Regions from separate parts of the Pseudarthrobacter sp. MEB009 genome, predicted to be linked through region 1. Evidence: riboswitches for the same ligand, from Rfam matches in the RefSeq annotation. Region 1 holds a riboswitch; the other holds the start of a gene.
The links. A riboswitch is a leader RNA that binds a small molecule or an ion and turns the genes downstream of it on or off. The one in region 1 is predicted to bind S-adenosylmethionine.

Region 1 (14,013 bases):
TGGAAAATTGACTCGCCGGCGCTGAACCAGCTCACGGCGGCCGTCCGGGCGACGGCTGCCCACGAGCTCCGGCAGCCCGCCCCGGGACCGGGTTCCGTCAGATCTGCTTGAGCGCTTGCTCCAGGTCGCCGATCAGGTCATCGGCGTCCTCGAGCCCCACGGACAGCCGCACCACACCGTCGCCCAGCCCGATCGCTGCGCGGCCTTCCGGCCCCATGGCCCGGTGCGTGGTGGTGGCAGGATGGGTGATGAGGGACTTTGAGTCACCCAGGTTGTTTGAGATATCGATGATGCGCAGGCCGTCCAGCAGGGCAAAGGCGGCGTCCTTGGCCGACCGCCCGGGAGCCGAAGCCAGGTCCAGCGTAAGGACGGTGCCGCCTGCCTTCATCTGCTTCGCGGCAAGCCCGTACTGGGGGTGCGATTTAAGCAGCGGGTATTTCACCCAGCTGACCGCCGGCTGCTGCTCCAGCCACTCGGCCAACCGCAGGGCCGTGGCCGACGAGTGGTTGACCCGCAGTGCCATCGTCTCCAGTCCCTTGTTGAGGACCCAGGCATTAAACGGGGAAAGCGAAGGCCCGGTGTGGCGCATGAGCTGCTTCACGGGACCGTCAATGAACTCCCTGGTGCCCAGGATCGCCCCGCCCAGGACGCGGCCCTGGCCGTCGATGTGCTTGGTGCCGGAGTAGACAATAACGTCGGCGCCGAACTGGCCGCACCGCTGGAGCAGGGGAGTGGCAAATACATTGTCGACGACGACTGTTGCGCCGGCGGCGTGGGCCAGGTCGCTGACGGCGGCGATGTCCACAATCTCCTGCATGGGGTTGGATGGCGACTCGAAAAACACGGCAGTGGTGGGCTGGGACAGGGCTTCGCGCCACTGGTCCAGGTCCGGCCCGTCAACAAACACCGTTTCCACGCCCCACCGCGGCAGGATCTCGTTCAGGATCACAAAGCAGGAACCGAACAGCGACCGGGCGGCAACCACGCGGTCGCCGGCAGCGAGGAGGGCGCCCAGGGCGGTAAAGACCGCTGACATTCCGGAGGCCGTGGCGAAGCACGCTTCGGTGCCCTCCAGCAGCCGCAGCCGCTCCTGGAAAGTGGCTACCGAGGGGTTGCCGTAGCGGGAGTAGACAAAACGCTGGTCCTCGCCGGTGAACGCCCGCTCGGCGGCGGCAGCGGATTCATAGACAAACCCTGAGTTCAGGAACAGCGCCTCGCTGGTCTCCTGGAAGTTGGTGCGGTCCAGGCCACCGCGGACCGCCTGCGTATCGGCGTTCCAACCGGCAGCGTCGTCATTAAAAGCCATTTAGTTGGTTCCCAGGTTGGTAGGCAGGCCGCGGTTCTTCCAGCCGTTGACGGTCCGTTCGCCATACCGGTCAGGCTCGCCCTCGAAGCCCTCCAGCACGTTGTATGAGGTGAAACCGGCCTGCGTCGCAGCGGTGGCAGCCGCGATGGAGCGCTGCCCGGAACGGCACAGGAACAGCAGTTCCGCGGCTGAATCCTCCGGAGCCTGCTGGCTGAGGTCGCTGATGAAGGCGGGGTTCGGGACGCCGCCGGGGAAGGTCCACTGAATAAACAGGGGATCGTTGTCCGTGGCCTTGGTGTCAGGAATGCCGATATGGGCCCATTCAGCTTCGGTCCGGACGTCCACCAGGATGGCGCCCTGCTCCAGCTTGGCCCATGCCTCCTGCGGGGTCAGGTCTCCGGCGTAGCTCATGCGTGCCCCTCGCCGTCGAATTCGAGGCTGTCCACTGCGGTTGCCGCGGCGGCGTCGGCCGTGGCGATGGCGGCCGGCAGGACAACTGCCTGGGCCACAATCACACCTCCGCCGTTGTACGTGGCGGCGGGGCTTCCGTGCAGCACGTAGCCCTCCGCCAGTGCGGCCGAGATCCGCTCGCAGAACTCGCGGTTGTCCGGGCCGCTGATGAGGCGGTAGGACAGTCTCTCTTCAGGGGCAGGTGCGTCGGACACGACGGATCTCCTTCTCTCACGCTTGCAGCTCGAATGGTCGATATGCCGAGTATTCACCTGAGGCACCCCGCCGCGGAAGGGAGGGTTGCCGACCGGCCAGTCAGGGCTTAGTGCCGGTACTCATTACTACCCAAAAACGTAACACTTGCTGCCCGGTGCCGCACGGCCGCCGTCGTCATGTTCCGTAACCGAGCCGCGCCGGGCACGGGGTCCTGGCGCGGCGGCCGGACCGATAAGGTTTGCATGGGGGCGCCGCCCCGACAGCTGGCTTCAGACCGGGGGGTTCCCATCAGCAATCGATCAGCCGCGCGGAGTGGCGGCACTGCCGTGCCCGGCACCCGGATTTTCCGCGCCTGTGCTGCCCTGCTGGCAGCGATGATGATGACAGTGCTGGCCATCGGGCTGCCGGCCGGGGCGGCACACGCTGCTGCGCCGGTTCCGGACGACCGCGGGCCCCTCCTTGGCGCCGTCCTGGAATGGGGCGAAGATACCGCCGCAGGTTTCGCGGACCGGCTGGGTGCACGGCCCGCAGTCCTGGGTCACGACATTGACTTTCCGTACCGGGATGCGGAGCGTAACGACCTCAAGGGCTTCCTGTACCAGGCGTCCGCCCAGGGCGCGCATGCCATGCTCACCGTCCGGCCCACCGTCCCGCTGGACCAGGTGGATTCAGGCTCTGCTGCCGCCTTCGCGGCGGAGGTGCGCACGCTCGCCGGCGGGTTCAAGGGCAAGCTCCTGATCCGGTTCGCCCCCGACATGAATTCCAGCTGGGTGGAGTGGGGCCAGCAACCGGCAGCGTACCGGGAGGCGTTCCGGACGCTCGCCGGCAAATTCCGGGCGTCCGACGGCGGCGCCCTGATGGTGTGGGCCCCTTTCCTTGGCAAGGACTACCCGTTCGAGCGGAGCAGGGCAGCCCCCGGTCCGGGAAGCGACGGGTTCAGCCTGCTGGACAGCAACGGGGACGGCAGTTGGAACGGTGCCGACAGCCCCTACGGGCCGTATTATCCGGGCGATGATTCCGTTGATTGGGTGGGCCTGAGTGCCTACCATGACGACACCTCGGGCGGGGCCGCCGTCAACTCCCTGCCCCGCGCTGGTGAGTTGCGGGAAATGCTGACATCGGCCGGCGGTGAGGACTTCTACGGCACGTATGCAGCCGGCAAGGACAAGCCGTTCCTGCTCCAGACCGCCGCCTTCTACAGCCCGGCGTCGGGAGGTGCCGCAGAGGCCGACATCAAAGTGAACTGGTGGGACCAGGTAGTGGGCACCATGACGTCGGCGGAATTCGCCCGGACCGCCGCCGTTGTGTGGGATGAGCGGACCAGTACCAGGGACACCGGGGTCGCCAGCATTAACTGGCTGCTGACGGGGAAACCGGACATTGCTGCAGCTGCCTCGGAGCGGCTCAAAAAATCCCCTGTGGTGACCGGGCCGGTGACGGAGGTGTCCACGGACGGCAGTTATTCGCATCCCAACACGTTGTCCGGCGTTGCCGCGTGGAGTGTTGGAGCGGCTTTGCTGATCCTCCTTGCCGCGCTGTGGCAGATTCCCGGACGGATCAACAACGCTTCCTCCTGGGCCTATGCCGATCCGTCCAAGCGCGACTCCCGCGTGGATCTGCTGCGCGGCATGGCGATCGTCTTTGTTGTGGTCAACCACCTGGGCATGACATCCCTCTTCCAACTGTTTACCCAGGAAGCGGTGGGATTCGTCTCGGGAGCCGAATTGTTTGTCCTGTTCTCCGGCCTGGTGGTGGGCATGGTCTACGGGCCGCGCGTCAAGGACGACTTCGGCCGCGTGCTGGAGTTGACGTCGCGCCGCGCAGGCAAGCTGTACGTGACGGCACTTGTGGTGCTGATCGGTGTCTTCCTGCTTTCGCTGCTGCCGGTTTTCCGTTCCGAGGTGCTGACCACGTTCGTGGACCAGGGAACGGGTGGAGCCGGCCATGGCGGTGCGGGCCGCACCTACGACCTTTACGCCGGCATGGGCTCCCTGCTGCAGTTCCCCGTACCGCCGGGGATCCTGCCCGCGATCCTGCTGCTGCAGTTCGGGCCGTGGCAGTTCAACGTGATGGGCCTCTACGTGGTGCTGCTGCTCGCCAGCCCCCTGATCCTTGCCGCGCTGGGCCGGGGCAAAGGGCTGTATGTGCTGGGTGCATCGATTGCTGCCTACGCCGCCGGCGCAACCACCCGTTTCCGGCTGCTCCCCTCGCAGTTCGAGGATTCATTCCCCCTGCTGGTGTGGCAGGTGTTGTTTGTGATCGGGCTGGTGGCGGGGTACCACCGGCACCGCATCATTGCCTGGTTCTCGGCCCGGGTTTGGGTGGTGGCTGCCTGTACCGTCCTGGCCGTTGTCTTCGCGTTCCTGTCCTGGGGCAACCCGTACCTGGCCAATGGCTTCGACGTCCGGCTCGCCGTGATCCCGGACGCCACCTACCGCATCATGTACGACCTGTTTTTCGGCCGCACCTACCTGGCACCCGGCAGGTTGCTGAACGTGCTGGTCCTGGTGGTGGCGGCCTACGCGTTCCTGACGGCGTATTGGAAGCCGGTGCAGCGGACACTGGGGTGGTTCCTGATTCCGTTGGGCCAGGCAACCCTGTATGTGTTCATCATGCATGTGGTGCTGATTGCCGTGGTGGCCAACATTCCGGCCCTGCTGCAGGAGAACGTCCTGCTGAATACAGCGGCCTACGCCGTGCTCCTGGGGCTGCTGTGGGTCATGGTCAGGACCAGGTTCCTTTACCGGATCATTCCCACGTAGGCCCGGTCCGCAGGCCGCTGACCGCCTGGGGCAGAATTACCTGATGCAGCAGGTGGTCCTGCCATTTGCCCGCGATCTTGAGGTAGTTGGGAGCCAGCCCGATCTCCTGGAATCCGGTGCGGTCCAGGACGCGACGGGATGCTGCATTGTGGACCAGCGTGGCGGCCTGGACGCGGTGCAGTCCCAGTTCCGCGCCGGCATAACCGAGCGTGTAACGCACACCGGCCGTGGCAATGCCCCGGCCGGTGAGGTCGCGGTCCACCCAGTACCCGAGATTGGCGCTCAGGAACGGCCCCCGGACGATCCCTGTCAGGGTGATGGCGCCGACTATCCGGTCCCCGTGAAGTTCTGAGCCCGGCTGGTCGGTGTCGACCAGGACCCACGGCACCTCGGTTCCCGCGGACAGGTGCGCCCGTTTGGCGTGGATGATGTCCAACTGGTGGGAGGCAGTGAAGAACGGGTCGAGCCGTTCCGGTTCCCAGGGTGCGAGGTGCCCCCGGTTGCGGAGATAGGCAGCTGACATTGCCCCGGCGTCGGTGGCAGCAATCAGCCGGATCCCGACGCCGGGGGCAATCCCAGTCATTGAACCGTCCAGTGGGTGCTCCTAGACCAGGCCCGGGTAGCTGGCCATGATGTAGTCCGTCGCGGCGGGGCCCTTCATGCGCAGGCCGTTCCGGCCAGAGCCCACCCTGGCCTTCATGGCAGTCCAGAAATTGGATTCGGGGCCTGGTGCCTGCTGGTTGATGAAGCACCAGCTGGTGTACAGCCCGTACAGGCGGTCCCGGTCGAGGCTGGTTTCGTTGACTGGGTCGACGTGGGTGGCTTCGTGGAGAAAAAGGTCAAACTGCGAATGTGCCATGATGGCGTCCCTTCGCTCAGTGCGTGGCGCCGCCGTTCGGCTACAGCAGCCATGACCGGCGCCATGCACGGGGCGCCGGAGGGTTGATGCGGGCAACTTCGGTTGTTGCGGCCCTGAGCGGCGCTAATGCTCCATCTACAATGTAGACTTTACCTGTAGACCAGGAATCGGGCAAGCGCCCGGCAATTTGCCGGGAGGCAGCACAGCTCCGGTCCGGAACGGAATCCATGACTTCCCCGAGCGCAACCACCGAAGGCGGCCGGTCCCGCAAGGCAAGGCTGAGCAAAGAGGTGGTGCTCGCCAAGGCCCTTGAACTGGTGGACGCCGACGGCCTCGAATCGCTCACCATGCGGCGCCTGGGACAGGAGCTGGGGCGGGACCCGATGAGCCTTTACCGCTACGCCGAAAACCGGGCCGCACTGCTTGACGGGGTATCGGAACTGGTGCTGAACGAGCTGCCGGTCCATGCCGATGACCCGAACTGGAAAGGCCAGCTGAGGCTGATCGCCCACAGCTTGCGCCTCATTGCGTTGGAGCATCCCAACGTGGTCCCGCTCCTGGTCACGCGGCCTCTGTCCACCCCGCTGGGTCTCCGGCCGTTGGGGACCCTTCGCCCCCTGGAACAGATCCTGGCACTTCTCATTGAGGCCGGGTTCCAGCCACCGGATGCGCTGCACGTGTACCGCGCCTATTACGGCTTCCTGTATGGCCACATCCTCAATGAGCTCCAGGAGTTTGTGGTGGATCCGGAGGAGAATGAGGCCCTCCTGCGGCTGGGCCTGCACCGGCTCCCGGCCAAGGACTTCCCCCGCCTCCGGGCGCTGGCCCCTGCCCTCGCTGACTACGACGGGTACGCCGAACTGGACCAGGGCCTGACCATCCTGCTCTCGGGCCTGGAGTCCCAGCTGTTGAAGCAGGAAGCGGCGCCGACGCCCGTTTAAGGCCCGCCGGTCCTATTCGATGCCGGCAAACAGCAGGTTCAGTTCGTCCGACAGTTCCTTCCGCAGCGCAGGAGTGCCGATTTCCTGGCCATCGATGCGGTTGACCGGGGCGAGCAGGCGCACGCTGGAAATCAACCACACCGCGTCCGCATCCAACAGGTCGCGCGGCTCCAGCGGGCCGTAGCCGAGCTCCCAGCCGGCGGCTTCCGCGGCGATAAAGAGGGCGCCCTGCGAGGTGCCCGGCAGGATGCCGCTGTCCAGTTGAGGTGTGATCAGGCGTTTGACGGTGGTTCCGTCCGCGGACTTTTCCACATGCGCCAACAGCACCGTGGACGTGGGTCCCTCCAGGACGCGACCATCGGAGGAGTGGAAAATAACGTCGTCGGCACCCTGCTTGTGCGCGTGGCGCAGGGCGGCCATGTTGACGGCGTAGGAGAGCGTTTTGGCGCCCAACAGCAGCCAGGGCGCCCTTTCCCCCACTTCACTGTCGTAACCCCTGTCCAGGAGGATCACGTCGATGCCGGTTTCCCGTTGCCGCCGGCCCAGCTCACCTACCGGTGATACCTGGACCCAAGCGGTGGGCGCCACTGCCCCGTCCACACCGCGGGTCACCACCAGCTTGACCGCCAGTTCGTCTGCTGCCGGCGCGGCCGGCGGATGCTGGACGTGATGTTGGCCCAGCCCGGCCGCGATCGCGCGCCGCCACTGGTCCTCGTCCGGCACGTCCAGGTCCAGCGCTTCGGCGGAGCCGGCCAGCCGGTCCAGGTGGGCCTGGATCTTGCGGACCTTGCCATCCACGGCCAGCATGGTCTCGAAGATCCCGTCGCCGCGGGTGGCGCCCTGATCGGTGACCATCAGCTGGGGCTGCGACGCGTCTGCCAGGCGGCCGTCAGGAGCATCAGGGTCGAGAAAAACGAGAACCACGGGCGAAGGAGAGGTCATGGCTCCAGCTTAGTGCGGCGTTGCCCGGATAAGCTGGGCTGACGCCGTGGCCGGAATCCGTCCGCCGGGCGCTCATTCTCCGGGGGTCTGCTCGTGTTGTGGCCGTTTTCGCTTGCCGGTACCGCTCCGGGGTGGGTGGTGACCCTCCTGGCCGTGGCGGACCTTTTGATCAGGGTGCTGGCCATCGGCATCATTCCCGGCAACAGGCGGCCCACCACCGCCATGGCCTGGCTGCTGGGCATCTTCTTTGTGCCGTTCCTCGGCATTGTCCTATTCCTGCTGTTCGGCAATTTCCGGCTCTCCAGCCGCCGCCGCGAACAGCAGCAGCAGGTCAACGACAGGGTCCGGTCCGGGATATCCTCCCTGGCAGCCGCCGAAAGCGAATACCACGGCCCCGAGTGGGTGAAGTCCGCCGGTGAACTGAACCACAGGCTGGGTTCGCTGCCCATGGTGGACGGCAACTCCGTGGAGCTTATCCCCGGCTACCCGGACTCGATCCTGGCCATGACCGAAGCCGTGCGGAAAGCGAGGAAGTTCGTCAACGCCGAGTTCTACATCATGAGTTCGGACCACATCACCAACGACCTCCTCACGGCCCTCGAGGAGGCCGCAGAGCGCGGCGTCGAGGTCAGGGTCCTGTTCGACCACATCGGCACCCTCCGGGTTCCCGGCTACCGCAACCTGCTGAAGCGGCTGAGGGCGGGCAAAATCCAATGGAAGCGGATGCTTCCGTTGCTGCCCATCCACGGCCAGTGGCGCCGGCCGGACCTCCGGAACCACCGCAAGATCATGGTGATCGACGGCGAAATCGCCTTCTCCGGGTCGCAGAACCTGATCGAGCCCTCCTACAACAACGCGCGGCACCGCCGGGCCGGACGCGAGTGGGTGGAGCTGATGGCGTGCCTGCAGGGCCCCATCGTGACCACCCTGAACGTCGTTTTCGCCACGGACTGGCTCAGCGAGACGGACGAGTCGCTGGAGGACCAGCTGCAGTTGCCGGCCAACACCGCACCGGGCAACGTCACGGCACAGGTTGTTCCCAGCGGTCCCGGGTTCATCACCGAGAACAACCTGCGGCTCTTCAACACCCTTATCTACTCGGCCCAGCAGCGGATTTCCATCTGCAGTCCGTACTTTGTTCCCGACGATTCCCTGCTCTATGCCATCACCACCGCAGCGCAGCGGGGCGTGGAGGTGGAACTTTTTGTCTCCGAGAAGGGCGACCAGTTCCTGGTCCATCATGCCCAGCGGTCCTACTATGAGGCGCTGCTGGAGGCAGGAGTGCGCATCTACCTGTACAAGGCGCCTTTTGTCCTGCACGCAAAGCACTTCACGATCGACGACGAAGTGGCGGTGCTGGGCTCCAGCAACATGGACATGAGGTCCTTCTCGCTGAACCTTGAAGTCTCGGTCATGCTGATGGGCGCCGACATCGTCACCAAGATGCGGGCAGTGGAAAACACCTACCGCGGCATTTCCCACGAGCTGAAGCTTGCCGACTGGCTCAACCGGCCGCTGGCCGCCCGCTACGTGGATAACGTGGCCAGGCTGACGGCGACAGTCCAATAGCAGCGGTCCGTCCGCCTAGGGGTCCGGAAAGTGCGCGCCCAGCGTGGACAGGACGCCGTAGGCTTTGGTCCGGATTTCCTGGTACTCGTCCTCAGGATCGGAATCCGACGTGATAGCGCCGCCGATGCCCAGGCCCAGTTCCATGGCGCCGCCGGGGCCGGCGCTGATCACCAGGGTCCGGATGGTCACGGCCAGGTCAGTGGCCCCGTTGAGCGAAAAATAGCCGATGGCGCCGGAGTACAGCCCCCGGGGCCCGGTCTCGAGCCGGTCGAGGATGGCCATGGTACTGATTTTCGGGGCGCCCGTCATGGAACCGGCCGGAAAGCAGGCCGCCACTGCTTCGGCGCGGGAGGAACCGGGCAGCAGCCGGGCGTCGATGGTACTCACCATCTGGTGGACGGTGGCGTAGCTTTCGATGGCGCACAGTCGGCTGACGGTGACGGAACCGGGGACGGCAAAGTGGCTCAGGTCGTTCCGCAAGAGGTCAACAATCATGATGTTTTCCGCCCGGTCCTTGGGCGAGGACGCCAGGTCCGCCTGCAGCGCCCCGTCCTCGGCGGCGTCGGCACCCCGGCGGCGGGTGCCCTTGATCGGTTCGGCGCGCATCCCGCCGTCGGCCGCGATTTTCAGGAAACGCTCGGGCGAGGTGCTGGCCACCGTCAGGCCGCCGAACCGCAGGTAGCTGGCAAACGGTGCCGGGTTGCGGTGCCGCAGGTCCAGGTAGGTGGACCACGGGTCCAGTGTCCCGGCCGGCACCGAGGCTTCCAGCGCCGTGGTCAGGCAGACCTCGTAGGAGTTGCCGTCCGCGATCTGGTCCTTGGCGGCATCGACCTTGCCCCGGTATGCGGCAGCCGAATCGCGGCTCCGGAAGGACGGCGCAGGGCGGCTGCCGGCAGTGGGGCGTCCGACGGCGGTGCTGCCGCCGTCCGCCGCCGGCACGGCAGCCACGGTGGTCCTTGCCGTGTGCAGCCAGTCCCGGGCGTCCGGGGCCTCCAGTGCCAGCAGCCAGACCGTGCCTTCTTCGTGGTCAATGACCACTGCGCGACCGGCAAAAATCAGGGCAGCATCGGGGGTGGCCGCGGACAGGTCTGAACCGCCGGTTTCGCGTTTCAGCTCAAAGCCCAGGCAGCCCAGCCAGCCCAGGGCAAACTGGGCCGGATAGCCGTCCGGTGTCCGTACCGCCCGGCGCCCCCACACGGTGTGCAGCCAGCGGAAAAACGGCCCGGGTACGGTGGCTGCCGCTGAGCCGGTGCTGATCAGGCTGGTGCCGGATTGGTGCGTGACGAATTGGCCGAACGTCCCGCCGTCGTCCGCCATGATGCTGAAGCGGTTGCGTTCCGGAACAGCGGCGGCTGAATTCGAGGAGTCGAGCCAAACAGCGTTGGGTGATTCGGAATACAGGGCGCGGAAAAGGGCGGGCGCGTCCGGCAGGCCCTCAAGCCGTTCCGTGAGCAGCTGCAGGCCCCGCCGCGCCGAAAGTTCGGGGGCCAGCACCGGGGCAAGGGCTGGGAGGTAGGGCAGGAGCTGCAGCACGTGCTCCGGGGCCGACGTGCCTGCGGAATTGTTGACCCGAATGCCCGCCTGGTGCGGCGCATCGTCCGTGGCAAGCCACTCTTCCTCCTGGGCAGCCCACTGGTCCCAGAAGGGTTCATACGTGGCGCCATCGCGGTCCATGGCGCGGGATTTGCGAAGCCCGGGAGGTGCTTCCGCCCAGATGGCGGCGCTCAGGAAGGGCCGGGCAGCGGCAGCTGCCGCACCTACCCCTTCCACAATCACGATTTCCGCCGGAAGCGTTACCTGGGTTCCGCCGTCGTAATGGTTTTCCCAGTCCCAGCTGGTCCACGTTGCTGCCTCGCCGCGGGCCAGGGGAGTGAGCACTGTGGCCACGTACCGTTCGATTCCCGCCGCGAGCCCGTTCCACCCTGGGTATATGTCCTCCAGGTGGAACAGGGAAACCCTGTGGTGGGCCCGCAGCCTGGCCGCCAGTTCCACGGCCAGCGTTGTCTTCCCTGCGCCGGAGCGCCCGTCGATGGCGATGATGACGGGGGCTGGGCTCATGGACTGAAGCGTACCGCTAACCCTGGCGGGCTTTCATCCGGGGGTTCTTTTTATTGATCACAAACGTCCTGCCGCGGCGCCGGACAATCTGGGCGCCCGGGATCTTCTTCAAAGCCCGCAGCGAATTCCGTACTTTCATGGTGTTCTCCTTGTTCCGTTGGGTGGGTGGCGTTGGGGGCGACGCTGCCGGCGCCTTACGTGGCCGGCGTCAGCCCGAATGGGTCCGGCAGGCGGTGCCCTGCTGCCAGTTCCCTGTCGGTGAGCTCGCAGTCCTTCAGGAGCCGCGAGATTTCGGCGGGGTCCAGGTCCTCGCCTGTCGCGGCGATGAACGAGTCCGGCGCTGTGGCCGGGACGCCCGCAGCCGCTCCGGGGCTGTCCGAGGGCCAGGCGCCGGCGTTTTCCAGCCAGACCCGGGGTCCGATGCCCTGGAGGGTGATCCGGCAGCCCGGCGCCGATGCCACGTTGAACTGGCCCCGGAGGACGCAGCAGCCCGCCGCCAGGGTTCCCAGGGCCAGGCGGAACCTGCCCGGATGCAGTTCCCTGTCCAGGCGGTGGACGACAGTGGTGAACGGGGACGCGGCGCCAGGCCGGGCCCGCCCGGCCTGTGCCGGGGCGGTGCCCGGTTCGCACCGGGCCGCGGACGCCCCGTAGTGGAACCGGCCATGCCTTAGGTCCGCGCCGGCCGCCGCGATGTGTGCGTGCGGCGCCAGCGCCTGGACCAGGTGCAGGCCGCGCTCCTGGCCGGCCGGATGTGCGGGCATGATGTCCGGCTGGGCAGGGAGGATGGTGTCGGCAAAGTCCAGTTCCCCCACCATAAACTCGCCGGGTGTGCGTTCATCTCCCGGCGCGGGGGTGAAGCCCGATTCGAAGAGCGTGTGGGCATCCCAGAGGTGGTCCTCCATGGCATCCGGAGCGCAGGCCAGAATGACGGACCCCACCAGGGCAGGCTGGCCCAGGCCCCGGTTAAGGGCGGCGATTGCAGTCGCTGCCGGCAGGGCCGGGGGCAGCCCGATGATGATGGGCCGTGCGTTGGCGGCAAGCAGTTCCTCCACCGCGGGTACCAGGTCCAGCCGCACGGCGCAGCTGAGGCAACTGTGTTCCAGTATGGTTTCCGTGCGGTCCTGGCGCCCTGCGGCGTCGACGGTCCTGCGGATCACCAGGCCCTCGTCCAGCAGGTCCTGGACCACCACCACGCTGCCGGGATGTGCTGCTGCCGCGGCCTCGCATGCCTGCTGCCGGCAGAGGGCGTCGAGAGAGCTGATGACGAGAATGTCCATGCCCACAGTTTAGATGAGAATCATTCTCATTTGCAAATACGAAGGGGGAGGGGAGTCCCCTCAGTGGTTGCTGAGCTGCGGGTCCCTAGCCACGGCGTTTTTGAGGTGCCTCAGGAGTCCCGGAAGGGCTGTGTGGATCTGATGCCACACCGCATCAAAATCCGCGCGACCGCCGTACCAGGGGTCCTCGATGCCCTGGTCCAGCAGGTCGTGTCCCGCCATTGCGGGATCGAAGCTCCGGAGCATCCGGATCTTCCGCAACGCATCACCGTCCGGGGCGGCCTCGCTCAGCCAGGCGTAGTGGTCGATGTCCAGCGCCAGGATGAGATCGCGTTCGCGGAACCATGCCTGGTCCCACGCGCGGGCAACGTGCTGGCCTGAGCTGAGTTGGGTATCCGCCAGGCGGCGGGCGGCGCGGGGGTCGATGGGCCGGCCGGCTTCGTAGCCGGTGGTTCCCGCGGAATCCACCTCCACCAGCCCCTCGAGCCCTTCGCGTTCCAACGCTGCGCCCAGCATGATCTGGGCCATGGGCGACCGGCAGATATTGCCAGTGCAGACGGCGATGACGCGGTATGGGCTCGACGGTGAGTTCATTGCTCTAGCATGCGCGCTGGCACGCCAGTTGGCCAGAGGTGCGTTCATAAAGGTTTACGGGCTTGTAAACTCCTGTGAATTTCCGTCATATCCGTCGTTGCGGGCAACGCGGACAGTGCGGGCGCGAAGGTCAGTGGATCAGGGCCAGCAGGATTCCCACGGCAATGAACAGGGTGCCAAAGACCTTGCTCAGCACCAACTGGCCCCGCGGCGTTTGGGTGAACCGCTGGAAAGACCGTGCGGCGGCCGCAAAGAAGAACCACATCACCAGGATGTCGATGACCACCACGGTGGCCGTCAGGACCGCGTACTGCACAAGCAGGGGTTCGTCCGTGCGGATGAACTGGGGCATAAACGCGAGGAAAAAGACGATGGCCTTGGGGTTCAACAGGTTGACCCAGAGGCCGCGGCGGAAAATCGACCACGCCGGCTCGTTGCGCAGCGCGGCCGCCTCCTGCTTTGCAGGGTCCGGCTTGCTGAGGAACTGCCGGATCCCCAGGTACACCAGATATGCGGCACCGGCGTAGCGGATCACGTTGAAGGCGACGGGCGAACTGGAGACCAGGACCCCCACTCCCAGCGCAACAATCGCCACGTGGATCACCAGTGCCAGCTGCTGTCCCAGGATGCCCCAGATTGATCGCACAAAGCCGGCGCTCAGGGAATTGCTCATCGTATTGATGGCGCCTGCTCCCGGCGTGAAGCTGATCAGGACGCCGGCGCCGGCCAGGGCCAGCCAAAGGGAGAATTGCACCAGACAATACTAGTGCCCCCAGGGCGCCGCTGCTGAGGCGGGTGGGGGCTTGGGGCCGGATCAGGCCCGGGCGATGACCTCGCCGTTGGGGATCAGGAACCAGCCGTCGTCGGTGGAACCCCAGCGGTGCCAGCCGGCGGAGATCCGGGCCAGGTCGGCGGGGTTGGCGAAGTCGTACTCCAGGGCCTGCTCAGCGAAGGCCGAATGCAGGACGCGTTCGCCCCAGACCCGCGCCTGCCACCGGCGCTGCTGCCCGGTGGCGTACAGCCAGTTGCTGCTGGTGGG
Region 2 (14,013 bases), on a different contig from region 1:
GTCATCATCAGCCGCACCGCGGACAATAAGGCATCGGGCATCGATGCCAGGTCGGACGATGGCCTGTCCGCCCGGCTGGACAGCGAGGCCGTAGCGGAGCTGCGGACCTTCCTGCACGGGAACGTCACTGTGATGCTGGGGCACTCCGGCGTGGGCAAATCCACCATGGTCAACGCGCTGACCGGAGCCGAGCGGGCCACCGGCGGCGTCAACGCCGTCACCGGCCGCGGCCGGCACACATCCTCCTCCGCCCTGGCCCTGCGGCTGGCAGATGCGCCGGCCGGCAGTTGGATCATCGACACCCCTGGCATCCGGTCCTTTGGCCTGGCACTGGTGGACCCGGACCGCATCCTGCGTTCCTTCCCGGACCTCTCCCCCGGCACCGATGCCTGCGAACGCGGCTGCAAGCACACGGCAGCGGCCGTGAACTGCGGGCTGGACGCCTGGGTGGCCGCCGGCCAGGCAGGTCCCACCGGCGCTGCCCGGCTCTCTTCCCTGCGGCGGCTCCTCGGGGCGGATCCGCGCCTGGAAGCCCAGGAGACCAAGGAACTCGGCAGCGTCAACTGACGTGGGCCTCCCAGCACAACCGCCGCCAGACGGTAGTTTGGAACCATGATCCAATCCGCTTCCAGCTACAACGATGACCTGCGCCTGGCCCACGTCCTGGCCGATTCCGTGGACGACCAGACCATGAGCCGTTTCAAGGCCCTGGACCTCCATGTGGAGACCAAGCCGGACCTGACTCCTGTCACCGACGCGGACAAGGCAGCCGAGGAATCCATCCGCGGCCAGCTTTCCCGGTCCCGCCCCCGCGACGCCGTCCTGGGTGAGGAGTTCGGCAGCAGCGGCCACGGCTCACGCCGCTGGATCATCGACCCCATTGACGGGACCAAGAATTTCGTCCGGGGCGTCCCGGTATGGGCAACCCTGATCGCGCTCGTTGACGAGGGCGAACCGGTGGTGGGTGTGGTCAGCGCACCTGCGCTGGGCAAACGCTGGTGGGCGGCGAAAGACATGGGCGCCTACATGGGCCGTTCGCTCGCTTCGGCCACCAGGCTGCGCGTCTCCAACGTCGCCACCCTTTCCGATGCGTCATTGTCCTACTCCAGCCTCACCGGGTGGAAGGAACGCGGCAACTTCGACGAGTTCCTGGGGCTCACCGAGGACGTATGGCGGACCCGCGCCTACGGCGACTTCTGGTCCTACTGCATGGTCGCCGAGGGGTCGGTGGACATTGCCTGCGAACCCGAACTGAATCTCTACGACATGGCCGCCCTGGTCCCCATCGTGGTGGAAGCCGGCGGCCGGTTTACCTCCCTGGAGGGCCAGGACGGCCCGTTCGGCGGAAACGCCCTGGCCACAAACTCCATCCTGCATTCCGAGGTGCTGCGGCGCCTGAACCCGGGGCTGGACGACCTCCTCTAGGACTGCCTGGACCGAAGAATATACGGCGGACGCCTCCGGATGGGGGCGTCCGCCGTCGTGTTCTTCGACAAAAGCCCCGGCGTACGGGCGCGGCGTAACAAATCCCTTAACATTCGGGCTGGCTTCAAACCACCCCGCACCATGTCCTACGCTCTTAAGCAGGTCACGAGTGCCAGCGCTAAACCCCGGTTTGCTGGCCGGCAACCCTCCATTCGCGGTGGGGTGCCCCGGGTGACGACCAGGCCGGTCCGGACATGGATACGGCAAGCGCGGATTCCCTGCAGGGAGTCCTGTCAACGTGAGGATTCCCCATGACAACTGCCACTGTCTCCCCCGCAGCTTCGCTGGCGCCCGCCGCACCTTCGGTTTTGGCCGGCCACTCCATCGCCGCCAGGCCCCTCGCCGCCGTAACCGGCGCCGAGATCCAGGCGCCGCTGATCGCCGGTGGCCATGTCCGCTACGCGAACCTGGACTATGGCGCCTCCGCGCCGGCGCTGTCCCTGGTCTCCGCCTACCTGAACGAGATCCTGCCCTACTACGCCAGCGTGCACCGTGGCGCCGGCTACGCCTCGCAGATCAGCACCTCCGTGTACGAGAACGCGCGGAACATCGTGCGGGACTTTGTGGGCGGCCGCCCGGACGACTCGGTGATCTTCACGCGCAACACCACCGACTCGCTGAACCTCCTGGCAGGGTGCCTGCCCAGCACGGACGGCCGGCCCACCGGCGACGTCCTGTACCTGGACATCGAGCACCACGCCAACCTGCTGCCGTGGCAGGGTGTACCGCACCGCAGCATCGTGGCCGCCGACACCCTGGCCGGCACCATCGACGCTGTCCGCGGCGAACTGGAGCAGGGCGGGGTCAGCCTCCTGGCGGTTACCGGCGCCTCCAACGTCACCGGCGAAATCCTGCCCATCCGCGCCCTCGCCGCGCTGGCCCACCAGTACGGCGCCCGGATTGTGGTGGACGCCGCGCAGCTGGCACCCCACCGGCGGGTAGACATCACCGCCGACGGCGTTGACTACCTCGCGTTCTCCGGCCACAAGCTCTACGCCCCGTTCGGTTCCGGCGTCCTGGTGGGCCGCCCGGACTGGCTCGACGCCGGAAAACCGCACCTCGCCGGCGGCGGTGCAGTCAAGGAAGCACGGCTCGACGGCGTCAGCTGGGCCACGGGCCCGGCCCGGCACGAGGGCGGCTCGCCCAACGTCCTCGGCGCCGCCACCCTGGCACGTGCCACGCAGGTCATCGCCGCCCTGGACCCGCAGGAATGGCACGCCCACGAACAGTCCATCCGGTCCTACCTGGTGGCGGGGCTGCAGCAGATCGAGGGCGTGAGTGTCCACCAGATCTTCAAGGACACCAACGCTGAGACGGACACCATCGGTGTGGTTAACTTTTCCGTGGCCGGCTACGACGCCGGTCTGGTGGCGGCCTACCTGTCCGCAGAGCACGGCGTGGGCCTCCGGGACGGGCGTTTCTGCGCCCACCCCCTGCTCAAGCGGCTGGGCCTTCCGTCCGGTTCGCTGCGGGCCAGCTTTGGTGTGGGCTCCCGCCTTGAGGACGCCCAACGTCTCCTTGCCGGCGTCTCTGCCCTCCGGACCCAGGGCCTTGGCTGGGATTACGTGGTGGACGCAGGCCGCTGGGTGCCCGCCAACGATTCCCGGACCTACCCGCACTGGGCCCCCAACACGCCGGGCACCGCCGGCGCGGCCCCCTGCCTGGACGACTGAACCGGCGGGCCGCCCCGGCGGGGTCCATGCGGTAAATTCAGGAGAGACATCTACTGAAGGAGGCCGCGCGTGGTCCGGGGTGGCCCCAAGCTGGAACACAACCGGCGCCAGGAGCTGGGCCAAAGCTTCCAGGACGGCGGCGAGCATTACCAGCAGGTCCGGCCGGGCTACCCGGCGGCAGCCGCGGACTGGCTGGTGCCCGCACCGGCCGGTGAGGTTTTGGACGTCGGCGCCGGCACCGGAAAATTCACCGCACTGCTCCTGGCCAAAGGACTGGCCGTCACCGCAGTGGACCCGTCCGCGGACATGCTGGAACAGCTGGCTGAGCACTATCCACGTGCCACGGCTGTCCTGGGCACCGCAGAGGCCACCGGCCTGCCGGCGGCGGCGTTCGACGTCGTCACCGTGGCCCAGGCCTGGCACTGGTGCGACGCAGCTGCGGCCAGCACGGAGCTCGCCCGGGTCCTTCGCCCGGGCGGCACGCTGGGGCTGGTCTGGAACCAGCTGGACACCTCCGTTCCCTGGGTCCACCGGCTGTCCCGGATCATGCACGCGGGCGACGTCTACAAGCCTGGCCACCGGCCCGCCGTCGGGCCTGAATTCCAAGGCCTTGAGGGGTACGTGACCCGGTGGCAGGACCCTGTAACCACCACGGGCCTGATGGAGCTCACCAAAACGCGCAGCTACTATCTCAGGGCCTCCGAACCCACCCGCGCCAAGGTGCTGGCCAACCTGGACTGGTACCTGCATGAGCATCTTGGCCACCGGGACGGCGAAATCATCGACCTGCCCTACCTGACCCTGGCATGGCGGGCCACGGCGGCGTGAATCTCGTTGCCGGCCAGCGGCGGTGCAGTACCCGGTAAGCTTGATGCTGTGAAGACCAGCGCGCCCTCCTCCTCGATCGAGGACTACGTCAAGGTCATCTACTCGTTTACCGAGTGGCAGGACAAACCCATCACCTCCTCGCAGCTGGCCCAGCGCCTGGGTGTGGCCAACTCCTCCGTCTCGGAGATGGTCCGCAAGCTCAAGGACCAGGGCCTCGTTGACCACAAGCCCTACAGCGCCATTACCTTGACGGGCCCGGGCCTGCGCCTGGCCCTTGCCATGGTCCGCCGCCACCGGCTGATTGAGACGTACCTGGTCCAGCAGCTGAACTACAGCTGGGACGAGGTCCACGACGAAGCCGAACTGCTGGAGCACGCCGTCTCGGACACTTTCATCGAACGCGTCGCCGCCCAACTGGGCGATCCCCGCCGCGATCCGCACGGCGACCCCATTCCCACGGCGTCCGGTGAGGTGCTGATGCCTGCCGCCCACCTGCTTTCCGGGCTGGATGAGGGCCACACCGGCAGAATCACCCGGATCAGTGACGATAACCCTGAATTGTTGCGGTACCTGGCCGCCGAGCGGATCGACCTGGACGCCGAAGTGGAGGTGGTGGGCCGCCGGCCGTTCGGCGGTGCCCTGGTGGTCCGGATCGGTGGCGTTGGGAACAGCCGTGAGTTTGACCTCGCTGACGAAATCACCTCGGCGCTCTGGGTGCACAGCGAGCAAACGCACCAAGGTTGCCTCCTGGTGGGCAGCTGACGTGACGCACGGACCGCGCCAGGGGCTGTTGCGCGGCACCGCCCCCGCATGAGCCGCCCCGGTATGCCTGCGGCGCCGGCATGGCTGGCGGTGGCTGTGGGCGGATTGGTGGGCAGCGAGCTGCGGTACGGCCTCGGCCTCGCCTTCCCTGATGTTCCGGGCGGTGTCCCCTGGGCCACGCTCGGAATCAACGTGTGCGGCAGCTTCCTCCTGGCTGCCTTGACCACTTTCTGGCTGAACCGCCCGCATACTCCCTTCTGGCTGCGGGCAGGGCTGGGACCGGGCCTGCTGGGCTCTTTCACCACCTTCTCCGCAGTAATTTTCGCCGTGGACCGGCTGGCGCAGTCCGGCGCGCATGTGGTGTGGGCGGCGTACCTGGCCCTTTCCCTGGTGCTGGGGCTGGCCGCCGCAGGTGCAGGCTGGCAGCTCGGCAAAGTGGCGTCCCGGACCCGGAACGAGCAGCCATGACCGCCGCGCTGTTGGTGGGCTTGTTCGGGGTAGCCGGGGCCCTCCTCCGGTTCGCGGCAGACAGCTGGTTCGCCCAGCAGGCGGCCCGCCAGGCGGAAGCGGGCAATGGCGCGCGGCACTGGCCCTGGGCAACCCTGCTGGTCAACGTGGTGGGCTGTTTTGTGATCGGAGCCGCCGCGGGGGTGACCGGCGGACTGGGACTGGCCGGTGAGTGGCAGACCGCCCTGGCCACCGGCCTGGCCGGCGGCCTGACCACGTTCAGCTCGTGGACCACCGCTACGGTGCGCCTGATCAGCGAAGCCCGTTACGGGGCTGCCGCGGTGAACGTGACGGCCAACCTGGCCCTGGGCGTTGCGGCTGCCGCTGCCGGCATGGCCGTTACCGGCTAGCCGGACGCCCGGCAATCCCACCAGACCGGACTGATTTGGTGGGCTCCCGTAAAGTTGTACCTGATGATCAGCAGACGTGACGCGGCAATTGCCCTCGAAATACCCCTGGAAATGGCACAGCGCCATGGCCTGCCCAAATGGATGAGCGAAGCGGAGCTGGGAGCGATCCTGGACGCCCCTCCCCCGTGGCTGGTGCAGTCCCGCGCAAACCGCACCGGCAAGCGTCCGGTCTGGGTGCACCTGGAGTGCACCGTCTGCGGCTATGAGGAAGCGGCCCGGCCGAAAAAATGGTGGCCGGACTTCAGTTTTGTGGCCTGCGAACACCACACCAAGCAGGAGGTCCCGGAGCGGCCCGCGGGCTTCGTCAGGACCGAATTCGACGGCGTCGGAACACGCTTTGTTGGTGTGGTGGACGTCCAGGCACCGGCCTGACCCAGGGCATTTCCTTCCGCGACAAACAGGCGTATTTTACGAGGAGGGGCACGTGGTGTCCCGATTCGCCGAGGGAGCCCGCCATGCCTGACAAGTCACCACACCGGCACATGACCAAAAAGCCGGTTAAAACCATTAAACAAAAGCGCGCCGAGAAGAAAACCAGGACTCCCCTGGACGGTGCGCCGGACCCCGTGGCGCACCTTAAGAAGCGCTGAGGGTCAGCCTGGTTAACGCAGTACGGCCCGGACAAGAGTCCGGGCCGTACTGCGTTGCCTCGCGGCACAGCAAAATGTGGAGATGGGGGGAATTGAACCCCCGTCCGATGTCGTGTTGTCAGGGCTTCTCCGGGCGCAGTTTGCGTCGGACTTTCTCGGCCCCGGCCATGCTGCAAACAGCTGGCCGATCCGGGCCCAGTCATCAAAGTGTCCCGTTTACCCCGATGACGGGGGCAAACAGCAGTGGCTATCTAAATGACGCCAGCATCCGGGGCAATAGCAACCTCGGGCTGACGGACTGGTCTTACTGCTTAGGCAGCAAGAGCAAAGTCATCGCGTTTTGAATTGGCGATTATTGTTTTGCAGACAGCGTTTACGAGATAATTCTGCATCCTCGGCCCGCTTCACCTGTCGCGACTAACATCGTCGAAACCGATCATCCCCGTATTTTGTTATCAAACCGGTGGGCAAGCCCACCGGACTACCTATACTAACGCATGATCCGCCGGTTTCATTCCTAGCGGCGGCGGTTGCGCTCCCGCATCTCCCGCTGGGCCTCACGGGTGTCCTGCTGCTCGCGGAGCGTCTGGCGCTTGTCGTACTCGCGCTTGCCGCGGGCCACCCCGATCTCCACTTTGGCCCGGCCGTCCACAAAGTAGAGCTGGAGCGGGACGATTGTGTAGCCGGTTTCCCTGATCTTGTGCGAGATCTTGGTCAGTTCTTCGCGGTGCAGCAGCAGCTTCCGGCGGCGGCGGGCAGCGTGGTTGGTCCAGCTGCCCTGGTTGTACTCCGGGATGTGGATGGCTTCCATCCACAGCTCGTCGTTGTAGAAGGTGCAGAATCCGTCCACCATTGAGGCGTGGCCCTCGCGCAGGGATTTCACTTCTGTCCCCATCAGCGCGATGCCGGCCTCGTAGGTATCCAGCACGTGATAATCATGCCGGGCCTTGCGGTTGGTGGCCACCACTTTACGGCCACTTTCTTTGGGCACGGGAAAGCTCCTCAATATCAGTCTCGGTTGTTGCCCCGGCCAGCCGGCGCGGGATCATACAAGTCTACGGCAGGGCCTAAAGCAGCCGCATCGGATCCATCGCCTGGCCGTTCACCCAGGTTTCGAAGTGCGCGTGGCAGCCGGTGGAATTGCCGGTACTGCCGGAATAAGCGATCAGCTGGCCCTGCGAGACGCGCTGGCCGTTCGAGACCACGATGCTGGAGTTGTGGTAGTAAATGGTGTTCAGCGTGTTGCCCTGCATCAGGCCGTGGGAGATCTTGACCCGCCAGCCACCGCCGTCGGCCGAGTTCCAACCTGAGCTGAAGACTTCGCCGGCCGCAGCCGCGTACACCGGCGTGCCGCAGGGGGCACCGAAGTCGATGCCGGTGTGCATGTAGCCACCGGTGCCGTAGAAATCGATGCTGCCGGGCGGGGTGCTGCGGTAGCCGAAGCCGGAGGTGATGGGGACGCTGGACGCGAAGGGGTGGCGCAGGCCAAAGGCCGACGGCGACCCAACAGGCGGCACAAACGTTTCCACCGGCGGGGCGGGGCGGTTCGCTGCCGCTGCGGCGGCGGCTGCGGCGGCAGCGGCTGCCTCGGCGATCCGGCGCTGCTCGGCTTCCCACGCTTCACGCAGTTTGCGGTCGCGTTCCTCGATTTCAGCGGCCACTGCGTTCTGGCTGGCCTGGACGCTGGCCAGCTGGGACTGGATGCCGGGCTTGGCGGCCTGAAGTTCGGCGTCGAGGCGGGTGGTGTCTGCGATCAGCTGATCCACCTGGGCCTTTTTGGCTGCGGCCTCGTCCCGGAAGGCCTTTTCGCGTTCGAGGGCCGCATCGGCCTTGGCCTTGAGTTCCTTGATCTCCGCTTCCACGGCCTGCAGCCGGGCCTGGGAGTTGACGTTGGTGGCGTTCTGCTGGGTGAGCTTATCCATGGCGGCGTTCTGGCTGCGCATTGCCTGGTCCGCGAGGTCCATGGTTTCCGTCAGGCTGCTGCCGGTGTTGGAACCGAAGAATAGCGACAGGTTGGACGGCACGCCGCCCGACTTGTAGGCCTGGGTGGCGATCTGGCCGATCAGCTTTTTCGTGTCGGTGATCTTCTGCTTGTCCGACTCCATCTGCTGCGTGATCTTGGCCTTGTTCTGCTGGGCCATGTCCACGCGGGCGGAGAGCGCCTCCACTTCCTTGACGGCACCTGCCACGCGGCCCTGCGCTTCAAGGAGTGCCTGCTGGGCGCCGGGCAACTGGCCCTGGTACAGCACCAGATCGCCGGCGGCCTTGGCGATGCGCGAATCAACGAACTCCAGGGACTGCTGGACGCGTGCAGCTTCGGCCTGCAGCGCTGCCTGCTGGTCCTCGAGCTCGTCGGCCATGGCGGCAGGCCCGGAGGACGCCAGCCCGGCGGCGAGCACGACGGCGAGGAGGCCACTGATGAGGCCGGACCGGCGTGCGGCCTGGCGGCTCCGGGTGGACCGGCGGCCGTGGGGAGGTTGAGCCATGACGTTCATAAGCATTCCTTGGTTGGTTTGCACAGCCTAGACGCGCAAGTATCTGCGAAGGGTCAAGAGGGACGAAATTCCTGCCAAACAAGCACCCAGCAACAGCAGCGCCGGCGCCAGGATGAGGGTCTGTCCGGCGGAAATGAACGCCGTGTCAGGGTACTGCTGGGCCATGAAGTCGCCCAGGAAGAAACGCGCCACGGCCCACAACGTGGCTGAGGCCAGGGCGGCGCCGATGACGGCGGCGATCACCCCTTCGAGGATGAACGGCAGCTGGATCACCGTCTTGGAGGCGCCCACCAGGCGCATGATCCCCGTCTCCCGGCGCCTGCTGAACGCTGAGAGCCGGATGGTGGTGGCGATCAACAGGATGGCGCAGACGATCATCACGCCGGCGATGCTGACGGCCACCAGGGAGGCTCCGTTCATGACGGAAAACAGGCGTTCCAGCAGTTGTCGTTGGTCAATGACCGTTTCCACGCCTGCCTGGGAAGAGAAGGTCTCGCTGATGATCTGGTATTTTTCCGGGTCCTTCATGTTGATCCGGAAGGACGCCGGCAGCTGGTCCGGCGTGACGGAGTCCACGATGGGCGAGTTGGAGAACTGGTTCTTGAAGTGGTCGTACGCTTCCTCGCGGGATTCGAACGCGAAGTCGTTGATGTACTGGCCCACCGCCGGGGATTCCAGCAGGGTGTTCAGGCTGTCCTGCTGCTCCGGGGTGACCGGACCGCCTGCGCAACTGGCCGCCGTCGAGCCGTCACTGCAGAGGAAAACGGCGACCTGGACCTTGTCGTACCAGTAGCCCTTCATCTGGTTGATCTGCATCTGCAACATGCCGGCCGCGCCCACAAACGTGAGGGAGACAAAGGTGACCAGGATGACCGAGACCACCATGGAGACGTTGCGGCGCAGGCCGCTGCCGATCTCGCTGAGGATGAATGCGAGCCTCACCGCTGTGCCCCGCTTTCCCCGGGCGCCTCGTCCGGGGTTTCCCGACCACTGGCATCCTTGAGCCGGCGGGACTGGCCCACCACGGGAATCATGGACGTGTAAAGGGCCTTGGCCTCGTCGCGGATAACCACGCCGTTCTTGAGTTCCACCACCCGTTTGCGCATCTCGTTGACGATGTCGTCGTCGTGCGTGGCCATCACCACGGTGGTGCCGTTCTGGTTGATCTTGTCCAGGATGCCCATGATGCCCATGGATGTGGTGGGGTCGAGGTTTCCGGTGGGCTCATCAGCCAGCAGGATGCCGGGCCGGTTGACCACGGCGCGGGCAATGGCCACGCGCTGCTGCTCACCGCCGGAAAGCTCGTGCGGCATGCGGTGCTCTTTACCTTCCAGGCCCACGGTCTTCAAGACCTCGGGGACGGTGTCCCGGATGACGCTGCGGCTTCGGCCGATGACCTGCATGGCGAAGGCCACGTTGGCGAAGACGTTTTTCTGGGGCAGGAGGCGGAAGTCCTGGAAGACAACGCCGATGCCGCGGCGCAGGCGCGGCACCCGCCAACTGGAAATCTTGGCGACGTTCTGGCCGGCGACGTACACCGCACCGGAGGACGCCCGGTCCTCCTTGAGCACAAGGCGCAGGAAGGTGGATTTTCCGGAGCCGGATGCGCCCACGAGGAAGGCGAATTCGCCGCGGTCAATCTCAAGGTTGACGGCGTCCAGCGCAGGCCTGGCTGTCTGGTCGTAGACCTTGGTGACATTTTCGAATCGGATCATGGCCCTAAGTACCCTGCAGGCATGGCTGAGACTTGCAGCCCAGTCTGCAGCCGGTGCACGGGTTTTCGTTTGGGGGAATTAGGGCCCCGGCCCCTCGACTATACGCAGGGTTGCCGGCATCACATGCTTTTTGCCGATGGCGTGTCGGCAAGGCCGCCGCCGCGGGGTTTACTTTTCGGCGTTGCGGTTATCGGTGCGCCAGCGGATGCCGGCGTCGATGAAGTCGTCGATCTCGCCATCGAACACGGCCGAGGTGTTGCCCACTTCGTGTTCGGTGCGGAGGTCCTTGACCATTTGGTAGGGGTTCAGGACGTAGGACCGCATCTGGTCGCCCCAGGAGGCTTTGACGTCGCCGGCGAAGGCCTTCTTTTCGGCGTCTTCCTGCTCCTTTTTCAGCAGCAGCAGCCGGGACTGGAGCACGCGCATGGCGGCGGCGCGGTTCTGGAGCTGCGACTTTTCGTTCTGCATGGAGACGACCGTTCCGGTGGGAAGGTGCGTGAGGCGTACTGCCGAGTCGGTGGTGTTGACCGACTGACCGCCCGGGCCCGACGAACGGAAGACGTCAACGCGGATTTCGTTGTCCGGGATCTCGATGGAGTCCGTCTGTTCGATCAGCGGAATGACCTCGACGGCGGCGAAGGACGTCTGGCGCCGGCCCTGGTTGTCGAACGGGCTGATGCGGACCAGGCGGTGGGTTCCGGCTTCAACGCTGAGGGTGCCGAACGCGTAGGGGGCCTTAACCTCGAACGTGGCGGATTTCAGGCCGGCTTCTTCGGCGTAGGACGTGTCCATCACCGTGGTGGGGTAACCGTGGCGTTCGGCCCAGCGAAGGTACATGCGCATCAGCATCTCGGCGAAGTCCGCGGCATCCACGCCGCCGGCGCCTGCCCGGATGGAGACCACGGCTTCCCGCTCATCGTATTCGCCGGACAGCAGGGTGACCACCTCGAGGTCCTTGAGGGCTTTTCGGATGGATTCCAGCTCCGTGGCTGCTTCGCCCATGGAGTCGGCGTCGCCCTCGTCCTGGCCGAGTTCCACCAGGACCTCAAGGTCGTCGATCCGGGATTCCAGGCTGGTGAGGCGCTCCAGTTCGGACTGGCGGTGGGAGAGCCTTGAGGTGATTTTCTGGGCCGCCGCCGGGTCATCCCAAAGGTTGGGCTCGCCTGCCCGCTCGCTCAGTTCGGCGATGTCTTCCTTCAGTGCCTCAACATCGGTGACGCGTTCGATGGAGGTGTAGGTGCCGCGTAGCGCGCGGATTTCAGCGGAAAAATCAATATTGGCCATGGTTGTTTAACCCTACGCTATCCGGCAAAACCGTCCGTCACGTGCCGTGGTCACCGGGTGAGCCGGGACCGGGCGGTGGACCTGGCTTCGATGGGAATACCGCCCGGGACCAGGAAGTTCACGATGGGCGGGTGGACGGCAGCGGTCAGGACCACCACTGCCGTGGCTCCGTCCCGGGTGCCGGTCTCCCCCGCCACAGCCAGGCTGTCAAAGCGGAGAGCGGCAGGGCTGCCAGCCACGAAGTCCGTGGCCGCGCTGCGGACCCTGCCCGGGTCGAGGAGGGCTGCCGGGCTGCCCGACTGGGCTGCCACCTCGCCGAGGGTGAAGCTGTCCGCCGCGGCCAGGGCGGCGCCGTCGGCCAGGGACAGCAGGCGCTTGTGCTCCAGGTACACCGAGGTGATGCCCAGCATCACGGTGGCCACCAGCAGCGCGACGGCCAGGTAGCCCACCACCATAACGGTGATCTGTCCTTCTTCGGCGCGCGGCGTCACCGGAACCTGCCGACCATTTGGGTGGATGAGGCCTGCACCTCCGTGGCATGGAGGCCAAGCCCGTTGTTAAAGGGTATGAACGGCAGGGGAACGGTCAACCGGATGGTGTAAGTGACTGTTGAGCCGGCTGCCCGGCAGTCAGCGGAGCTGCAGCTGGTATCCACCCGGGCCTGATCCAGGCCGTGGCCGAAGTCCGCAAGGGCTAGCTGAACTGCCTGCTCGGCGGCGGCGCGGGCGTCCACCTCCGCAGGCGACGCCACAAACACCTTGGCGGCCTGGTCGGCTGCACCGGCCACGGCGAAGGAAGCGCCCTGGACCTGGCCGGCAGTGATGATGAAGTACACCAGGGGAACCAGTAACAGGACCGCCAGGAAGGTGAATTCCACCACCGCGCTCCCCCGTTCACCGTCGGTTCCTGCATCCGGGTCCGCTGGTGGGTTCAGGGCCGGGAATGCATCCGGCATCCGTAGACCTGCGCTCTTCCGCGGGTCACTGCTGGACGGCCGCATGGCCCGTAACCTCCAGCATCCCCTGGGGTCCGATCAGCCCGATGACCGGCAACGGTGCGCGCACTGTCACTTCGAGGGTGCGAAGTCCCTGTACGGTCACCTCCCCGGTGCTGACCTCCCCAGCAAAGCCGGGATTCAGTGCGGTTCCGATCAGGCTGCGGGTCCGCTCCTGCGCATCCGCTGCATTACGGTCTGCGAGGGTCCCGTAGCGGGCACCCGAAGCAGCGGCATCAACAAGGGTGTTCCGGACGTGCAGGATCAGTGTCAGCTGGATGACCGCAAGGAACAGAACAGTCAGCAGGCTCCCGACCAGGACAAAATCGACCACCGCGGACCCGCGTTCGCCTGCGTCCGCCGGCTGAAGCTCGGACGCCGGTTGGCGGAGCCGGCTCCTGGCGGGGGTGGACACGGGCTACCCACCCACCGTGTCCATGGCCTGGTTGAACATCGCTTCAAGGGCGGGACCGGCCAAGGCAAGCAGCGCGGCCACCAGGACGGCCGACATCAGCGTGATCATTACCCAGCCGGGGACGTCGCCGCGTTCCGGGTGCCCACTTCCCGGAGTTTTGCCACCGGTCCGCTGTGCAGTGGAGGGGATGGTGCGGGCACGGCGGCGGTTGGCGGGCCGGTGTTTACCGGTGGTTGGCGCCAAAAGGATAACAAGCGCCACCACGACGCGGAGTCCGATGGTCTTCATTTGACCGTCCTGTTTCTTGAGTACTTCCGGAGATGGCCGCCCGGTCCCCCGACCTTGGCTGGTTGTTGGTGGCAGTGCGGCGGGCCTTCCTAAAAACCCAGATTGATGGCGGCGAGACCGGGGAAAACTGCGAAGACGACGGTAAGCGGCAGGACGCCAAACACAAGGGGCACCATCATGGCGATCTCCTTCTTGCCGGCGGCTTCCATCAGATCGCGTTTGGCGTTGTCGCGGACGTCCTGGGCCTGCGCCCGGAGCACATCAGCCAGGGGTGTTCCGCGTTCAACCGCCACGATGATTCCGTCAACGAACCTGGCCAAAGGTGCCAGGTCCGTGCGCGCTGAAAACTCCTGCAACGCCTGGACCAAAGGTTTGCCTGACCGGGTCTCGGCAAGGATCATCGCAAACTCGCGGGCCAGCTCTCCCCGGGCAGTCCTGCAAATGCGGTCCAGGCTCCCGGTGGCGCTCTCACCGGCGCTGACCGCGAGCGCCATCAGCTCTGCGAGGCTGGGAAATTCTGCCAGCATACGGACCGCCCGCCGCCGGATTTGGACTCCCAGCCAGTAG

Region 2: it holds a riboswitch for S-adenosylmethionine, as region 1 does, so the genes downstream of both, QRN07_RS07800 (aminotransferase class V-fold PLP-dependent enzyme) here and QRN07_RS05440 (DUF1737 domain-containing protein) in region 1, are expected to answer to the same signal.

Annotation. Positions count from the first base shown of each region.
Region 1 covers NZ_JARVTC010000006.1:126,947-140,959, reverse strand. Annotated here, with positions in the region: gene QRN07_RS05455 (LysR family transcriptional regulator ArgP) at 1-111, shown strand, start outside; gene QRN07_RS05450 (O-succinylhomoserine sulfhydrylase) at 98-1,306, opposite strand; gene QRN07_RS05445 (rhodanese-like domain-containing protein) at 1,307-1,717, opposite strand; gene QRN07_RS05440 (DUF1737 domain-containing protein) at 1,714-1,971, opposite strand; SAM riboswitch class IV at 1,985-2,099, opposite strand; gene opgC (OpgC domain-containing protein) at 2,347-4,734, shown strand; gene QRN07_RS05430 (GNAT family N-acetyltransferase) at 4,721-5,317, opposite strand; gene QRN07_RS05425 (hypothetical protein) at 5,339-5,593, opposite strand; gene QRN07_RS05420 (TetR/AcrR family transcriptional regulator C-terminal domain-containing protein) at 5,821-6,534, shown strand; gene QRN07_RS05415 (aminodeoxychorismate lyase) at 6,547-7,476, opposite strand; gene cls (cardiolipin synthase) at 7,573-9,045, shown strand; gene QRN07_RS05405 (chorismate-binding protein) at 9,061-11,103, opposite strand; gene ykgO (type B 50S ribosomal protein L36) at 11,120-11,242, opposite strand; gene QRN07_RS05395 (GTP-binding protein) at 11,298-12,380, opposite strand; gene QRN07_RS05390 (low molecular weight protein-tyrosine-phosphatase) at 12,441-12,974, opposite strand; gene QRN07_RS05385 (LysE family transporter) at 13,105-13,728, opposite strand; gene QRN07_RS05380 (methyltransferase domain-containing protein) at 13,789-14,013, opposite strand, start outside.
Region 2 covers NZ_JARVTC010000007.1:408,392-422,404, reverse strand. Annotated here, with positions in the region: gene rsgA (ribosome small subunit-dependent GTPase A) at 1-567, shown strand, start outside; gene hisN (histidinol-phosphatase) at 613-1,425, shown strand; SAM riboswitch class IV at 1,587-1,701, shown strand; gene QRN07_RS07800 (aminotransferase class V-fold PLP-dependent enzyme) at 1,737-3,158, shown strand; gene QRN07_RS07795 (class I SAM-dependent methyltransferase) at 3,228-3,986, shown strand; gene QRN07_RS07790 (metal-dependent transcriptional regulator) at 4,035-4,748, shown strand; gene QRN07_RS07785 (fluoride efflux transporter FluC) at 4,797-5,216, shown strand; gene QRN07_RS07780 (fluoride efflux transporter FluC) at 5,213-5,605, shown strand; gene QRN07_RS07775 (hypothetical protein) at 5,669-6,037, shown strand; gene QRN07_RS07770 (hypothetical protein) at 6,121-6,255, shown strand; RNA gene ssrA (transfer-messenger RNA) at 6,330-6,699, opposite strand; gene smpB (SsrA-binding protein SmpB) at 6,773-7,246, opposite strand; gene QRN07_RS07755 (M23 family metallopeptidase) at 7,323-8,750, opposite strand; gene ftsX (permease-like cell division protein FtsX) at 8,778-9,692, opposite strand; gene ftsE (cell division ATP-binding protein FtsE) at 9,689-10,465, opposite strand; gene prfB (peptide chain release factor 2) at 10,634-11,749, opposite strand; gene QRN07_RS07735 (pilus assembly protein TadG-related protein) at 11,800-12,204, opposite strand; gene QRN07_RS07730 (hypothetical protein) at 12,237-12,704, opposite strand; gene QRN07_RS07725 (TadE family protein) at 12,730-13,077, opposite strand; gene QRN07_RS07720 (hypothetical protein) at 13,162-13,446, opposite strand; gene QRN07_RS07715 (type II secretion system F family protein) at 13,536-14,013, opposite strand, start outside.